Regions from separate parts of the Streptomyces sp. NPDC006476 genome, predicted to be linked through region 2. Evidence: riboswitches for the same ligand, from Rfam matches in the RefSeq annotation. Region 2 holds a riboswitch; each other region holds the start of a gene.

Region 1 (5,528 bases), on a different contig from region 2:
GCGATGAACACGGTCGCCCCGAACTCCCCCAGCGACACGGCGAAGGCGAACCCGGCCGCGACCAGCAACGCCCGCCGCACCAGGGGCAGATCGACCTCCCGCCACACCCGCCAGGGCGAGGCCCCGAGCACGGCCGCCGCCTCCCGCAGCCGGGCGTCCACGGCCCGCAGCACCGGCAGCATGGTCCGCACGACGAACGGCACGCCCACCAGTGCCTGTGCGAGCGGCACCAGGATCCAGGACTGGCGCAGGTCCAGCGGGGGCTTGTCGAGGGCGATCAGGAAGCCGAAACCGACAGTCACCGCGGAGACGCCGAGCGGCAGCATCAGCAGCGCGTCGAAGCCGCGCACCAGTCGTCCGGCGTCCCGGCGGGCGAGGGCCGCGGCGGCCAGAGCGCCGATCACGACGGCGATGGCGGTCGCGGCGAGGGCGTACTGCAGCGAGTTGCCGATGGCGTCGATCGGCGGGACGAGGAAGGTGTCGCCGGCCTCGCTCGTCAGCGCCCGGTAGTAGCGGAAGTCCGGCGCGTCCAGCGACCGTTGCACCAGCACGGCGAGCGGCAGCAGGAGCAGGACGGCGACGGTGACGAGGACACCGGCCAGCAGCGCCCACTGGCCCGCCCCGCGCGGCCGCCGGGCCGTCACGGACGCGTCCACGAGCCGCAGGGCGCTCTCCCGCCGCCGTACCGTCCAGGCGTGCACGGCGAGGATCGCGCCGACGGCCACGAACTGGACGATCGTGAGCACGGCGGCCGTGGACAGGTCGAAGATCTCGGAGGTCTGCCGGTAGATCTCGACTTCCAGGGTGGAGAAGGTGGGGCCGCCGAGGATCTGGACGACGCCGAAGGAGGTGAAGGTGAAGAGGAACACCATCAGCGCGGCGGCGGCCACGGCGGGCGCGAGGGCGGGCAGGGTGACCCTGCGCCAGGCGCGCAGCGGGGACGCGCCCAGCATCCGCGCGGCCTCCTCCTGCCGCAGGTCCAGTTGCGCCCACAGCCCGCCCACGGTCCGTACGACGACCGCGTAGTTGAAGAAGACGTGCGCCAGCAGGATGGCCCACACGGTCGTGTCCAGCCGTACGCCCCACCACTCGTCGAGCAGTCCGCCGCGTCCGACGAGCGCGAGGAAGGCGGTTCCGACGACGACCGTCGGCAGGACGAAGGGGACGGTGACGACGGCCCGCAGCACCTGTCGGCCCGGGAATTCGAAGCGCGCGAAGACGTAGGCGCCGGGGAGGGCGACCAGGAGGGTGAGCGCTGTTGAGGCGAGCGCCTGCCAGGTGGTGAACCACAGGACGTGCCGGATGTCGGACTGGGTGACGACGTCCGCGATCCGCCCGAACCGCCACACCCCGTCGACCTTCAGCCCGCGCGCGACGATCGCGGCGACGGGCCAGGCGAAGAACAGCGCGAAGAACGCGACGGGCAGGGCTAGCAGCCCGAGCCGCGCCGCGTTCCCGCGTCGGACCCTGGCCCTGGAGGGGCGGGTTACTACTTCAGTACGAGTGACGTCCACGACTTGACCCACTGGTCACGGTTGGCGGCAATCTTCGCGGGCGCCATCGTCTCGGGGTCCTTGGCGGCGGGACCGTACTCGGTGAACTCCTTGGGCACCGCGGCCCCTTCGATCACCGGGTAGACGAACATGTTGAGCGGCATGTCCTCCTGGAACTCCTTGGTCACCAGGAAGTCGATGAACGCCTTGCCGCCCTTGCTGTTGTCCGCGTTGCTGAGCAGTCCCGCGTACTCGATCTGCCGGAAGCAGGTGCCGTACGACACTCCGGTCGGCGCGGTCTTCGGCCTCGGGTCGGCGTAGACGACCTCCGCGGGCGGCGAGGAGGCGTAGGAGACGACGAGCGGCCGGTCGCCCTTGGCCTTCTTGCCGCCGGCCGAGCCGGAGAACTCCTCGTTGTAGGCCTGCTCCCAGCCGTCGACGACCTTGACGCCGTTGGCCTTGAGCTTCTTCCAGTAGCCCTGCCAGCCGTCGTCGCCGTACTTCGCCGCGGAGCCGAGCAGGAAGCCGAGGCCGGGCGAGGAGGTGGCGGCGTTCTCGGTGACGAGGAGGTTCTTGTACTCGGGCTTGACCAGGTCGTCGAAGGACTGCGGCGGGGTCAGCCTGTGCTTGCTGAAGTAGGCCTTGTCGTAGTTGACGCAGATGTCGCCGGAGTCGATGGGCGTGACCCGGTGCTTGTCCTGGTCCACCCGGTACTGCGGCTTGATCCCCTCGGAGCCCTTCGCCTCGTACGACTGGAACAGTCCGTTGTCGAGGGCCCGGGAGAGCAGGGTGTTGTCGACGCCGAAGAAGACGTCGCCCTGGGGGTTGTCCTTCGTCAGGATGGCCTTGTTGACGGCCTGCCCGGCGTCACCGTCCTTGAGGACGTGGACCTTGTAGCCGGACTGCTTCTCGAAGTCGGCGAGGACGCTCTTCGAGACGGCCCACGAGTCGTGGCTGACCAGGGTGACGGTCTTGGAGTCGGTGGAGGAACCGCCGCCTGAGGAGCCGCACGCGGACAGCGTGAGCATGCCGAGGCCGACGACGGCAGCACAGTACTTCTTGGTGTTCACGGTGATGACCGAACTTCCTACCCAGAATGACCTGGGCGAGGTTCAGAGGGTCTGCGGCCCGATTGCCGCACTCTCAGCGCTGTGGCGCTCCCCTGTCGGATATGAAGGTGTACGTACGGCCAAAGGTTACCGCTCGGTGGCCGCCAGCTGTCCACAGGCCCCGTCGATCTCCTGACCGCGGGTGTCCCGGATGGTCACCGGTACACCGTGCGCGGCGATGGCCTCGACGAAGGCCTTCTCGTCCTCGGGCCGGGAGGCGGTCCACTTCGAGCCCGGGGTCGGGTTCAGCGGAATGAGATTGACGTGCACGGGTTTGCCCTTGAGCAGCCGCCCGAGCCGGTCACCCCGCCACGCCTGGTCATTGATGTCGCGGATGAGCGCGTACTCGATGCTCAGCCGCCGCCCGCTCTTCTCCACGTACTCGAACCCGGCGTCGAGCACCTCCCCCACCTTCCAGCGCGTGTTCACGGGGACGAGGGTGTCACGCAGCTCGTCGTCGGGGGCGTGCAGCGAGATCGCGAGCCGGCACTTGAAGCCCTCGTCGGCGAAGCGGTGGATGGCGGGCACGAGCCCGACCGTCGACACGGTGATCCCGCGCTGCGAAAGCCCGAGTCCGTCGGGGGCGGGGTCGGTGAGCGCGCGAATGGCTCCGACCACCCGCTTGTAGTTGGCGAGCGGCTCCCCCATCCCCATGAAGACGATGTTGGACAGCCGCGCGGGCCCGCCCGGGACCTCTCCGTCCCTCAGCGCCCGCATCCCGTCCACGATCTGGTGCACGATCTCGGCGGTCGACAGATTCCGGTCCAGCCCGGCCTGCCCGGTGGCGCAGAACGGGCAGTTCATCCCGCACCCCGCCTGCGAGCTGATGCACATGGTCACCCGGTCCGGGTACCGCATCAGCACCGACTCGACGAGCGTCCCGTCGAACAGCCGCCACAGGGTCTTACGCGTCGTCCCCTGGTCGGTCGACAGATGCCGTACGACGGTCATCAGCTCGGGAAGCAGCGCCTCCCGCAGCTTGGGACGCGCCGCGGCCGGGATGTCGGTCCACTCCGCGGGGTCGTGCGCGTACCGCGCGAAGTAGTGCTGCGACAGCTGCTTGGCACGAAACGGCTTCTCCCCGACCTCGGCAACGACCTCCTTGCGCTCGGCAGGAGTGAGATCGGCAAGATGCCGCGGCGGCTTCTGAGCTCCGCGGGGGGCGACGAAAGTAAGTTCTCCGGGCTTAGGCATGGCCCAACCAGTGTCGCAGATCCAATCGGGTGACCCGGGACAGCTGAGGTGTAGCCCGCTCCACCTGAGATACGGGCGCGGCTTCCCTGGTCGTGGAGATCTCACATCGAACCGGCCCGAAGCCTTCTCAGGCCGCGGCGAGCGGACCCTCGCGGACCGGCGACTCCATCGGCACCATCGGCACCATCGGCACCATCGGCACCATCGGCACCATCGAGATGAACCTCGACAGGATCGGTGACGACACGGGCGAGGGCAAGGTCGACAAGGCGGTGAACGACCTGGACCGGGCCCTCGCCGACTACAACAGGGCCGTCCTCGCCGGCGAGGACCCGGACTCGCGTGCGATTGACAAGGCGGCCGACGAGCTGAACGACGTCTGCGCCTCGTAGCGAGGGCCGGGAAGCGACGCTAGGACGTGTGCTCCAGGCGGTCCTTGAGCAGGCGTTCGTTGCGCGGCAGTTCCTTGCGGACCTGAGGGCGGACGACGAGGGGCAGCAGGACCTTGCCGAGGCCGTGGCCCTCGAAGTCGAGGTCCATGGTCACCCGGGACCGGCGGCCGTCGTCGATCGACTCCACCGCGCCGTGGAACTCGCCCCTGATGGGACCGTCGACACCGCGCACGGTGAAGCTGTGCGGCGGGTCGTACTCCGTGTACTCCATGGTCATCGGCATCTCCCGGCGCCCGATGCGCCGGGTGACCCGGACCTGGGATCCGGTGTGCAGCGGGCCCTCGTCGAGCCGCTCCGCGGAGACCGCGCTCAGCTGCCACTCCGGCATGTGGGAGGGATCGATGACGTACGCCCAGACGTCCTCGGGAGTGCGGTCGACGTCGATCTCTTCATGGAAGGCGGACATGACGCCCTCCTTTCAGGGGATCCCCTTTGAGGGCTTACACCGGGATCGTCCCACTCGACCGACGGCCACGCCATCGAGCGAGCGGGACACCCGAATCCTTCAGCCGGCCACCCGAACCCTTCAGCCGGCCAACCCCTCAGCCGGACCCCACGAACAGCACCATCAGCAGCCACACCACCGGCGCGGTCGGCAGCAGGGAGTCCAGGCGGTCCATGATGCCGCCGTGTCCCGGCAGCAGCGTGCCCATGTCCTTGATGCCCAGGTCCCGCTTGATCATCGACTCGCCGAGGTCGCCCAGCGTGGCGCTGGCCGCGACGGCGAGACCCAGCAGCAGGCCCTGCCACCAGGCACCGTCGTCGATCAGGAACTGCATGCAGAGCGCGCCCGCCACCATCGCGAAGGTCACCGCGCCCAGCAGACCCTCACGCGTCTTGCCGGGGCTGATGCGCGGCGCGAGCTTGTGCTTGCCGAAGCGCCAGCCGACGGCGTACGCGCCCGTGTCGCTGACGACCGTGAGGAGTAGGAAGGTCAGGACGCGCCACGGCCCGTCGTCCGCCGCGAGCATGAGCGCCACGAACGTCGCCAGGAACGGCACGTAGAACGCCGCGAAGACGCCCGCCGTGACGTCCCGGAGATAGTTCTCCGGCGGTGCGGTCATGCGCCAGACGAGGACGGCGAGTGCCGTCAGCGCCATGGCGACCCACGCACCCTCGGCCCCGCGCACGTATCCGGCGACGACCATCGCCGCGCCGCCGAGCGCCAGCGGAACCAGCGGCGCCTTGATGTCCTTGCGCTCGGCGAGCCTGCTGGTCAGCTCCCACAGGCCGACGACCACGGCGACCGCGACCACGCCCACGAAGACGGCCTTGACGAC
Region 2 (5,528 bases):
TGAGCACGTTCTCCGGCTTCATGTCCCGGTGCACGAACCCGGCCCGGTGCGCGGCGCCGAGCGCGGCCAGCACCGGCTCCAGGATGTCCAGAGCGGCGCGCGGCTGCAGCGCCCCGCGCTCGCGCAGCACGTCACGCAGGGTGCACCCGGCGACGTACTCCATGGCGAGATAGACGTACGACCCGTCGGTGCCCTGATCGAAGACCTGCACCACGTTCGGGTGGGCCAGACGGGCGACCGACTTCGCCTCCCGGATGAACCGCTCGACGAAGGAGCCGTCGGCCGCGAGCGCGGGGTGCATCACCTTCAGCGCGAGCACGCGGTCCAGGCGGGTGTCCAGGGCCCGGTAGACCGTGGCCATCCCGCCGACCGCGATCCGCGCGTCCACGCGGTAGCGCCCGTCGAGCACCTGCCCGACCAGAGGGTCCTGAAGGGTCGTATCCACGCAGGTGAGTGTACGAGCCGTGACGGACAGGGCCTCTGGTTCGGGTTCCATCGGGGCGTTACTGCAGCCGAGCTGTGACGGACCTCGCACCGGCGTCCGGATTCGTTCGAACGTCTGTTCAGAAGGCGGGGCGCTCGGGATCCAGTCGGGCGAGGCCCTGGGCCGGGGAGGACGCCTCGGCGAAGTGGCGGCGCGGAATCCGCCCCGCGAGCCGCGCCAGCCGGCCCGCCTCCACGGCGTGCTTCATCGCCTCGGCCATCAGCTGCGGCTCCTGCGCCCGTGTCACCGCCGAGGCGAGCATCACGCCCGCGCACCCCAGCTCCATCGCGAGCGCCGCGTCCGAGGCCGTACCGGCGCCCGCGTCCAGAATCACCGGCACACGCGCGTGCTCGACGATCAGCTGGAAGTTGTGCGGATTGCGGATGCCGAGCCCGGAGCCGATGGGCGAACCGAGCGGCATGACCGCAGCGCAGCCGACGTCCTCCAGACGGCGGGCGAGCACGGGGTCGTCGTTGGTGTACGGCAGCACGGTGAAGCCGTCGTCGACGAGGGTCTCGGCGGCGTCCAACAGCTCGATCGGGTCCGGCAGCAGGGTGCGCTCGTCGGCGATCACCTCGAGCTTGACCAGGTCGGTGCCGAGTGCCTCACGCGCGAGGCGGGCGGTCAGCACGGCCTCTCCGGCGGTGAAGCAGCCCGCCGTGTTCGGCAGCACGCGGATGCCGAGCCTCTCCAGGACGGACAGCACGGAACCGTGCACCGAGGGGTCCACCCGGCGCATCGCGACCGTCGTCAGCTCCGTGCCGGACGCCACCAGGGCCCGCTCGAGCACCTCCAGGCTGGGGGCGCCGCCGGTGCCCATGATCAGGCGGGACGAGAAGGACGTACCGCCGATGACAAGAGGGTCGTCGGCCATGGGGGTCAGCCTCCTTGGACGGCGGTGAGGACCTCGACGCGGTCCCCCTCGGAGAGGGACGTCGACGGCCACTGCGCGCGCGGGACGACGGTTTCGTTGAGGGCGGCGGCCACGCCGGAGGGCGCCGGGGTGAGGGTCTTCACGACGGTGTCAAGAGCCGTGCCGGGGGCGAACTCGCGCGGCTCCCCGTTGACGGAGACGTTCATACCGGCTGCTCCACGCGCGCGAAGCGCCTCGGGGTGAACGGACGTGCCTCGTCGGGGAGTTCACCTGTGGTCAGGACGTGCGCCATCGCGTCGCCGGTGACCGGCGTGAGCAGCACGCCGTTGCGGTAGTGGCCGGTCGCCAGGAGCAGGCCCGGCAGCTGTGTGGGCCCGAGCAGCGGCGCGTTGTCGGGGGAGCCGGGGCGCAGGCCCGCGCGGGTCTCCGTCAGCGGCAGTTCGGTGATGCCGGGGACCAGCTCGTGCGCGTCGCGCAGCAGTTCGTACACGCCGCCCGCGGTGACCGTGGTGTCCCAGCCCAGCTCCTCGCTGGTCGCGCCGACGACCAGCTCGCCGTTCTCGCGCGGCACCAGGTAGACGCTGCTGCCGCGCACCATGGCGCGCACGGTGCGGCTCAGGAACGGCGCGTACCGCTTCGGCACGGCCAGCCGCAGCACCTGTCCCTTCACGGGCCGTACGGGCGGCAGGACGTCGTCCGGGACGCCCGGGAGCCGTCCGCTGAGGCTGCCGGCGGCCAGCACGACCTGGCCCGCGCCCAGCTCGGTGCCGTCGGCCGTGGTGACGCCGGCGGCCCGCTCGCCCGCGACCCTCAGCCGCTCGGCCCAGCTGCGGTGGAAGACCACGCCCGCGTGCTCGCACGCGGCCACCAGCGCGCGTGCCAGGCGCCGGGGGTCGATCTGATGGTCGCCGTCGACCCGGAGCCCCCCGCGCACGCCCGGTGCGAGCATCGGCTCCAGGCGCCGGCACTCGCGCCCGGACAACCACTCGGACTCCAGTCCCGACTGCCGCTGCAGGGCGTGCAGTTCGCGCAAGTGGGCGCGGTCGTCGGCGTCCAGGGCGACGGCGAGGGTGCCGCACCGGCGGTAACCGAGGTCGTCCCCGGTGAGCTCGCCGAGCTCGGCCGCGAAGTCCGGGTAACGCCGCGCCGACTCCAGGTTGAGGCCGAGCAGGGTCTGCTCGCCGTAGTGCAGTTCGGTGACGGCGGCCAGCATCCCGGCGGCCACCTGGGCCGCCCCGCCGCCCGGCTCCGGGTCCACCACGGCGGTCGCGAACCCGCGCTGTGCGGCCCGCCAGGCCGTGACCAGGCCGATGATCCCGCCCCCGACGACGAGGACGTCTGACGTACGTGACGGCATGGGCGTCCAGCCCCTCCCTTCGCCGGCATGACCCGGATCAGGTTCGTACGGTCGGAGGCCGCCAGCCTCCCTCTCAGCCCGGTGCGTCCGGGCTCCCGCGAGTGCTTGTACGGTGGCCACCCTAGCCCGACCCCCGACGCCTCTGTAAGGGAGCCTCCCGCCGTGCCCCGCTCGCTGGACGGCCTCGTCCTCGCCCCCGTCGCCGACCAGGCCCCAGGTCAGGTGGGTACCGGCACCCGCTTCACCTACCACGAGCGGGACGGGGAGATCTGGGCCGAGTACGCCGGCGGCGACGTCGTACGCGGGCATCTGGTGGGTACCCGGTCGGGGGACCGGCTCGACTTCCGGTACGTGCAGCTCAGGAACGACGGGACGACGGCCTCGGGGCACTGCGTGTCCACGGTCGTCGGACTGCCGGACGGCCGGCTGCGGCTGGAGGAGACCTGGGAGTGGGAGTCGCAGCCGGGCCGCGGGACCAGTGTTGTGGAGCAGGTCACTCAACACGACCGCTGACTGACGGATAGTCAGTGTCTATGGTGATCAGGTGAGCGAGCAGACGACGCAGTCACAGCGACGGGTGGTCGTGGTCGGCGCGGGCATGGCCGGTGTGCAGACCGCCGTCGCCCTGCGCGAACAGGGCTTTGGGGGCACCGTCACCCTGATCGGTGCCGAGCCCCACCAGCCCTACGACCGCCCGCCGCTGTCGAAGGCCGTCCTGCTCGGCAAGTCGGAGGGCTCCGCCTTCGACGTCGACTTCGAGGCGCTCGGCATCGAACTCCAGCTGGGACGTGAGGCGCTCGGCGTGCGCCCGGACGACCACGAACTGGACACCGAGGCCGGGCCCGTCCCGTACGACGTCCTGGTCCTCGCCACCGGCGCCGAACCCGTCCGGCTGCCGGGCGCGGAGGGCGTGCCCGGCGTGCACCTGCTGCGCACCCTGGACGACGCCGAGCGGCTGCGGCCGGTGCTCGCCCGGCAGCACGACATCGTGGTCGTCGGCGCGGGCTGGATCGGCGCCGAGTTCGCCACCGCCGCGCGCGAGGCCGGCTGCTCGGTGACCGTCGTGGAGGCTGCCGACCGGCCGCTGGCGGGCGCACTGCCCGCCGAGGTGGCCGCGCCGATGGCCGCCTGGTACGAGGACGCCGGCGCCGTGCTGCGCACCCACGCGCGCGTGGAGCGCGTCGAACCCGGCGAGGTCGTCCTCGACGACGGCTCGCGGCTGCCCGCGGGCGCGGTGGTGGTCGGCATCGGCGCCCGCCCCGCCACCGGCTGGCTCACCGGCTCCGGCATCGAACTCGGCGCCCACCGCGAGGTCGTGGCCGACGCCTACCTGCGCACCTCGGCACCGGACGTGCACGCCGTCGGCGACTGCGCCTCGTTCCCCTCGGGCCGGTACGGCGAGCGCCTGCTCGTCCACCACTGGGACAACGCCCTCCAGGGCCCGCGCACGGTCGCCGCGAACATCATCGCCGCGGCCACCGGGGCGCCGCCCGCCGTCTACGACCCGGTGCCGTACTTCTGGTCCGAACAGTTCGGCCGCTTCGTCCAGTACGCCGGCCACCACACCTCCGCGGACGCCACCCTGTGGCGCGGCGACCCCTCGGGCCCGTCCTGGTCCGTCTGCTGGCTGCGCGAGACCCGTCTGATCGCCCTGCTGGCCGTGGGCAGGCCCCGGGACCTGGCCCAGGGCCGACGCCTGATCGAGGCGGCCACGCCGATGGACCCCCAGCTCCTCGCCGACCCGACGCGCCCGCTCAAGGCTGCCACGGCCTGATCCGCCGCCCTGGTCGGACGGCCCCGACTTCCGACTGTCAGTCCTGGATGGCACGCTTAATCCCGTGACCGAGATTGACGCAAAGATCGATGCTCTCGTCCCCGCCTGGCTCACCCTGCCCGACATCGCCGAGATGCTCGGCGTCGAGGTGACGCGTGTCCGGCAGCTGGTCAAGGAGGGCCAGCTCATCGCCGTACGCCGAGGTGAGAACCGCGCGCTGCACGTCCCCGCCGCCTTCATCGACGGGGCCGAGCAGAAGGTCGTCAAGGGCCTGTCCGGGACCCTGACGCTCCTGCGGGACGACGGCTTCTCCGACGAGGAGATGCTCGAGTGGCTCTTCACCCCCGACGAGAGCCTGCCCGGCACCCCCGCTCAGGCCCTGAGCGAGAATCGCGGCACGGAGGTGAAGCGCCGGGCCCAGGCGCTCGCCGTCTGATCCGAACACGCTGATCATCCGAACACCGTCCGGCGTACGGGCCGGGCCCGCCCGGGCCACGGCCGTGGCACCGCGCGGCCCGCGGCAGCCACCGCGGGCGCCCGGCCCCGGCCCGTACGCCGCCGACCAGGAACGACACGGGGGACCCTCGCATGTCCATCGCCGCCACCACCGCCCGCGCCCGGCTCGCCGACGCCCGTGTCTACCTGTGCACGGACGCACGCAGGCGCCAGGGCGACCTCCCCGAGTTCCTGGACGCCGTGCTGGCCGGCGGGGTCGACATCGTCCAGCTGCGCGACAAGGGCACGGAGGCGGCCGAGGAGCTGGAGCACCTGGAGGTCTTCGCCGAGGCCTGCGCCCGGCACGGTCGGCTGCTGGCGGTCAACGACCGCGCGGACGTCGCCCACGCCACCGCGGCGGACGTCCTCCACCTGGGCCAGGGCGACCTCCCGGTGCCCGCCGCCCGCGCGATTCTCGGCGACGACGTCCTCATCGGCCGTTCCACCCACGCGGAGACGGAGGCCGAGGCGGCCGCCGTCCAGGACGGCGTCGACTACTTCTGCACCGGCCCCTGCTGGCCCACCCCCACCAAACCCGGCCGTC
Region 3 (5,528 bases), on a different contig from region 2:
GCACACCCCCTCCCGTGTCTCCCCGCACGGGCTGCCCCTCTCGCGCTTCGGGAGTGACCCCTTGGCCACGGTAGACACCGCAGTCACAGCCCCCCACGCACCCCCCACCTCGCCCCAGACGGCCGTCTCCCCGCCGGGTCGCCTCAGGCCCCCCGAACAGCCGGGCCCCTCCGCCCAGAAGCGCGCGACGGCCGCCCCGGCATCGACGGTGTCTGCGTCGACGGCCACCTCGCGGCCACGGTCCCGGACGCCGGAGCGGGTGCCATCCCCGTCGGGGGGGTGCCTACCGCCACCCCCCACCACGCCACCCCAGCAATCGACCCTGATCGGCTCCGTCCAGCGCGCGATGCGCCTGCTGGAATGCGTCGCCGGTCACGAGCACGGAGCCCCCGCCAAACAACTGGCCCGCGAGACCGGTCTGGCGCTGCCCACGGCGTACCACCTGCTGCGCACGCTGGTGTACGAGGGCTATCTGCGCCGGGACAAGGGGTTGTTCTTCCTCGGCGACGCGGCCGAGCGGCTGGGCAGCAGCGGAGCACAGGAGAAACGTCGCAGCACCATGGTCGACGCGCTCGCCAGCTGGCGGGACGCGATCGGGGTGCCGGTGTACTACGCCGTCTACCGGGACGGCGAGATCGAGGTCATGTGCGTATCCGACACCCCGGGCAACCCGGCGGTAGAGGAGTGGGCCGACTTCCGTGAGACGGGGCACGCGCACGCGATCGGACAGTGCCTGCTGTCCCAGCTGGACGAGGAGGCGCGGCGCGATCATCTCGACCGCTATCCCGTGCAGGCCATCACGCCGTACACGGTGCGTGACAGTCACACCTTGATGCGGCGGCTCGAGCGGACACGTCGGATGGAGCCGGTCACCGAGCGACAGGAGTACGCGCTGGGGACGGTGTGCGCGGCGGTCCCGATCACCATCGGTACGACAGCTGCGACGATGGCCATCTCACTGCCCGCGCATCAGGCCGACCGTCTGCCGGCGGCGGCGCGGCAACTGCAGAACGAGATCGGGCGCCTGCTGGGGTCGCTGGCGCTCTCTATCAGTATCTGAAAACTCACTCCTTGTGATCTGTCGCTCACTTTCAGCAAGATGCCTGCAGTGTCAGGGGATGATTCCCAGCCATTCGGCTTCATATGACGGGGTAGGCGATGCGTGAGTCCGTACAGGCAGAGGTCATGATGAGCTTCCTCGTCTCCGAGGAGCTCTCCTTCCGTATCCCGGTCGAGCTGGGGTACGAGACGTGTGATCCCTATGCCGTTCGGCTGACCTTCCATCTGCCGGGCGATGCCCCGGTGACCTGGGCGTTCGGCAGGGAGCTGCTGATCGACGGGGTGGGCAGGCCGTGCGGTGAGGGTGATGTGCGGGTGTCGCCCGCCGAGGTGGACTCGCTGAGCGAGGTGCTGATCCGGCTTCAGGTGGGCGGTGACCAGGCGCTGTTCCGTTCGTCGACGGCGCCGCTCATCGCTTTCCTGGACCGCACCGACAAACTGGTGCCGCTCGGTCAGGAGGGCGCGCTCGCCGAGTTCGACGCCGATCTGGACGAGGCGCTGGACCGCATCCTGGCGGAGGAGCAAAGCACCGGGTGAGGCCTGCGCGGGGGGCGGCCGGAACGGTACGCAGTAACGCTTCTTCCGTCGACGGGTGCACCCCTGGGCCTCGTCCTCAGTGCTTGCGTCGTCGGCCCTTCCCGGTGCGGGCCGCAGCCGGTGCGATGCCGGCCGCTGCGGTGCCCGGTGCCGTCTCCCGCGACGGTCGGTCGGCCGACACCACCAGCGCCGCCAGCAACGTCGTGACCGGAACCGAGGCGACCAGCCCGATCGATCCCACCAGCGTGCGCACGATCTCCTCCGCCACCAGCTCGCTGTTGGCCACCGTGCCCACACTGCTCTGCGCGATGGAGAAGAGCAGCAGCAGGGGCAGCGCGGCACCGGCGTAGGCGAGGACCAGGGTGTTGACGACGGACGCGATGTGGTCACGGCCGATGCGGATGCCGGCGCGGTACAGCCCGCGCCACCCCGTCGAGGGGTTGGCCTCGTGCAGTTCCCAGACCGCCGAGGTCTGAGTGACCGTCACATCGTCGAGGACACCGAGCGAGCCGATGATGACGCCCGCGAGCAGCAGACCGCTCATGTCGATCGACGGATACAGGCCGTGGATCAGGCCGGTGTTGTCGTCGGTGTTCCCGGTGAGCGCCGCCCAGCCGATGAACAGCGAGCCGAGGAAACCGATCAGCACCAGCGAGATCAGCGTGCCGAGCACCGCCACGGACGTACGGGCCGACAGCCCGTGGCACAGGTAGAGGGCGATCAGCATGATCGCGCTCGACCCGATCACCGCCACGAGCAGCGGATTCGAGCCCTGCAGGATCGCGGGCAGGATGAAGAAGTTCAGGATCAGGAAGCTGATGGCCAGCGCGACCAGCGCCATGACACCCCGCAGCCGTCCGACGATCACCACGGCCAGCGCGAAGATGCCGGCCAGCAGGGCCATCGGGAACCGTCGGTTCACGTCGGCCACGGAGTACTGCAGGTCCTTGGGTGCCGAGGGCTCGTAGGCGGCCACCACCTTCTCGCCCTGGTGCAGTTGCCGCGACTGATCGGGCTGCACGATCTCGGTGAACGTACGGCCCTTGTCCTTGCCGGTGTCGACCCGGATCGTCGCCTTCTTGCAGGTGCCTTTCTCCTGCTGCTGGGCGGAGGAACCCCCGGTGGTGGAGGTGTCGCCGAGCGAGCTCCCGCCCGAGGCGTTCACCGACTTGCAGCTCACGGAGACGACCCTGGTGACCGTCGCCTGCTGGGTCTGCCGGTCGAAGCCCACTCCGGTGCGCTGGTGCGACGGGGCGCCGCCCGGCCACAGCACCACGAGTCCGACGACCACGGCGGCGGCGAACGGGATGAGGATGGCCGCGATGACCTTGCGCAGATGCTGGGAGACGGGGGCAGCCGGACCATGGCTGTGACTGTGGCCGTGCCCGCTGTGGCCGCCCGCATCGGGCCCATGCCCACCATGGCCGCCCGTATCGTGCCCGTGTCCCGGCCCGCCGGGGACTCCTGGACCGTGACCGGGTTCGTGGCCATCGGCCCCATGGGCGCCGCCGTATCCCGGGTCGTGCCCAGGGGGCGGCTCCGGGGGCGGGTACGAGGGCTGGTGTGTCGTGGTCACCGGCAGATCATCCCAACATCGGCAGAGGCGCACTGTTCACCGCGCCACATATGACGCTAGCGTGGAGGCACCTTTGCACACGCGGGAGCTCGGAGCACCGGGCTGAGAGGGCGCTGACCTCCGTCCCAGCGATGTTTCACGTGGAACATCACCGAAGTCGAGTGACGTTCCCCACGAAATGTCGGCAGACGGAAACCGCTGCGTCGACCGCCGAACCTGTTACCGGGTAATGCCGGCGTAGGGAGTAGGTCTCATGACCAACAAGGACGCACGCACGCCTGCCTCCACGCAGTTCGACGGGGAGAACGGGAAGTCCATCGGCTGGCACAAGGCGTACATCGAGGGTTCGCGCCCCGATCTGCGGGTGCCGGTCCGTCAGGTGCACCTCACCAACGGGCAGTCGGTCACGCTGTACGACACCTCGGGCCCGTACACCGATCCGCTCACCGACACGGATGTCCGCAGGGGGCTCGCCCCGCTGCGCGAGAACTGGATCGTCGGCCGCGGCGACACCGAGGAGTACGCGGGCCGGCCCGTCCGTCCGGAGGACGACGGGGTCAAGCACACATCGCCCCGCGGCGGTCTGCGCAACCTCGACGCCGTCTTCCCGGGACGGCCGCGCCAGCCGCGGCGCAGCCGCGACGGCAAGGCGGTCACGCAGCTCGCGTATGCGCGGCGCGGCGAGATCACGCCCGAAATGGAGTTCGTTGCCCTCCGGGAGAACGTCTCACCGGAAGTCGTCCGCGAGGAGATCGCGGAGGGTCGGGCGGTTCTCCCCGCGAACGTCAACCACCCGGAGATCGAGCCGATGATCATCGGCAAGCGGTTCCTGGTGAAGGTCAACGCGAATATCGGCAACTCCGCGGTCACTTCCTCCATCGAGGAGGAGGTCGAGAAGATGACCTGGGCGACCCGCTGGGGCGCCGACACGGTCATGGACTTGTCCACGGGCCGCAACATCCACACCACCCGTGAGTGGGTGCTGCGCAACTCCCCCGTTCCCATCGGCACGGTGCCGCTCTATCAGGCGCTGGAGAAGGTCGACGGCCGGGCCGAGGAGCTGACCTGGGAGATCTACAAGGACACGGTCATCGAGCAGGCCGAGCAGGGCGTGGACTACATGACCGTCCACGCGGGCGTGCGCCTCCCGTTCGTCCCGCTCACCGCCAACCGCAAGACCGGCATCGTCTCGCGCGGCGGCTCGATCATGGCGGCGTGGTGCCTGGCGCACCACAAGGAGTCGTTCCTGTACGAGAACTTCGAGGAGCTCTGCGAGATCCTCGCCGCGTACGACGTCACGTACTCGCTGGGGGACGGTCTGCGTCCCGGTTCGATCGCGGACGCCAACGACGAGGCGCAGTTCGCGGAGTTGCGCACGCTCGGGGAACTCAACCGGATCGCGAAGCGTTTCAACGTACAGACCATGATCGAGGGCCCGGGGCATGTCCCGATGCACAAGATCAAGGAGAACATCGACCTTCAGCAGGAGATCTGCGATGAAGCTCCGTTCTATACCCTCGGCCCGCTGACGACGGACGTCGCGCCGGCGTACGACCACATCACCTCCGGTATCGGTGCCGCGATGATCGCCTGGTGGGGTACGGCGATGCTCTGCTACGTCACTCCCAAGGAGCACTTGGGGCTGCCCAACCGGGACGACGTCAAGACCGGTGTCATCACCTACAAGATCGCCGCCCACGCGGCCGACCTCGCCAAGGGGCACCCCGGGGCGCAGGAGTGGGACGACGCGCTGTCCGACGCCCGCTTCGAGTTCCGGTGGGAGGACCAGTTCAACCTCGCCCTGGACCCGGACACGGCCCGTGAGTTCCATGACGAGACCCTCCCCGCGGAGCCGGCCAAAACAGCTCACTTCTGCTCGATGTGCGGGCCGAAGTTCTGCTCCATGAAGATCAGCCACACCATCACCGAGCGGTTCGGCGGTGAGGCGGTCGACGGGGCGTCGCAGGAGGAGATCGCGGAGGGGATGCTGCAGAAGTCCAAGGAGTTCGCGGCGAGCGGGAACAGGGTGTACCTGCCGATCGCCGACTGACGAACGCCGTAAGCGCCGTCCCGCCACCGACCCGGGACGGCGCTTCGTCCTCCGGAACCCGGCGTCCGTCAGTTCGCGGACTCGGCGTCCGTCAGGTGGTGGACTCGGTGTCCGGGAGTACCACGCGGACGGCTCGATAGTGCCAGCCGTCCTGCTCGCCGGCCTCCCACTCCAGGGCGACGACCTGGCCGACGGACAGAGAACGAAACTCCGCCATCTCGATCGCCGAGAAGTGCGCCCAGCAACCGCCGGGCGTCTGCGGGGAGTCGAGGATCCCCCAGCCCTCTTCGTCATGCCACACCCGCA

What was found. A riboswitch is a leader RNA that binds a small molecule or an ion and turns the genes downstream of it on or off. The one in region 2 is predicted to bind thiamine pyrophosphate.
Region 1: another riboswitch for thiamine pyrophosphate. It lies ahead of ABZZ74_RS42240 (thiamine ABC transporter substrate-binding protein); the one in region 2 lies ahead of thiO (glycine oxidase ThiO).
Region 3: another riboswitch for thiamine pyrophosphate. It lies ahead of thiC (phosphomethylpyrimidine synthase ThiC); the one in region 2 lies ahead of thiO (glycine oxidase ThiO).

The regions. Positions count from the first base shown of each region.
Region 1 covers NZ_JBEXPK010000066.1:30,887-36,414, forward strand. Annotated here, with positions in the region: gene ABZZ74_RS42235 (iron ABC transporter permease) at 1-1,514, opposite strand, end outside; gene ABZZ74_RS42240 (thiamine ABC transporter substrate-binding protein) at 1,490-2,563, opposite strand; TPP riboswitch at 2,560-2,667, opposite strand; gene rlmN (23S rRNA (adenine(2503)-C(2))-methyltransferase RlmN) at 2,690-3,796, opposite strand; gene ABZZ74_RS42250 (hypothetical protein) at 3,889-4,188, shown strand; gene ABZZ74_RS42255 (SRPBCC family protein) at 4,208-4,654, opposite strand; gene ABZZ74_RS42260 (phosphatidate cytidylyltransferase) at 4,791-5,528, opposite strand, start outside.
Region 2 covers NZ_JBEXPK010000085.1:4,924-10,451, reverse strand. Annotated here, with positions in the region: gene pknB (Stk1 family PASTA domain-containing Ser/Thr kinase) at 1-445, opposite strand, end outside; gene ABZZ74_RS45400 (thiazole synthase) at 564-1,358, opposite strand; gene thiS (sulfur carrier protein ThiS) at 1,364-1,564, opposite strand; gene thiO (glycine oxidase ThiO) at 1,561-2,715, opposite strand; TPP riboswitch at 2,713-2,824, opposite strand; gene ABZZ74_RS45385 (hypothetical protein) at 2,878-3,228, shown strand; gene ABZZ74_RS45380 (FAD-dependent oxidoreductase) at 3,260-4,489, shown strand; gene ABZZ74_RS45375 (Rv2175c family DNA-binding protein) at 4,554-4,925, shown strand; gene thiE (thiamine phosphate synthase) at 5,078-5,528, shown strand, end outside.
Region 3 covers NZ_JBEXPK010000025.1:119,431-124,958, reverse strand. Annotated here, with positions in the region: gene ABZZ74_RS27440 (IclR family transcriptional regulator C-terminal domain-containing protein) at 260-1,060, shown strand; gene ABZZ74_RS27435 (SsgA family sporulation/cell division regulator) at 1,159-1,596, shown strand; gene ABZZ74_RS27430 (YibE/F family protein) at 1,673-3,172, opposite strand; TPP riboswitch at 3,244-3,433, shown strand; gene thiC (phosphomethylpyrimidine synthase ThiC) at 3,426-5,222, shown strand; gene ABZZ74_RS27420 (cold shock domain-containing protein) at 5,314-5,528, opposite strand, start outside.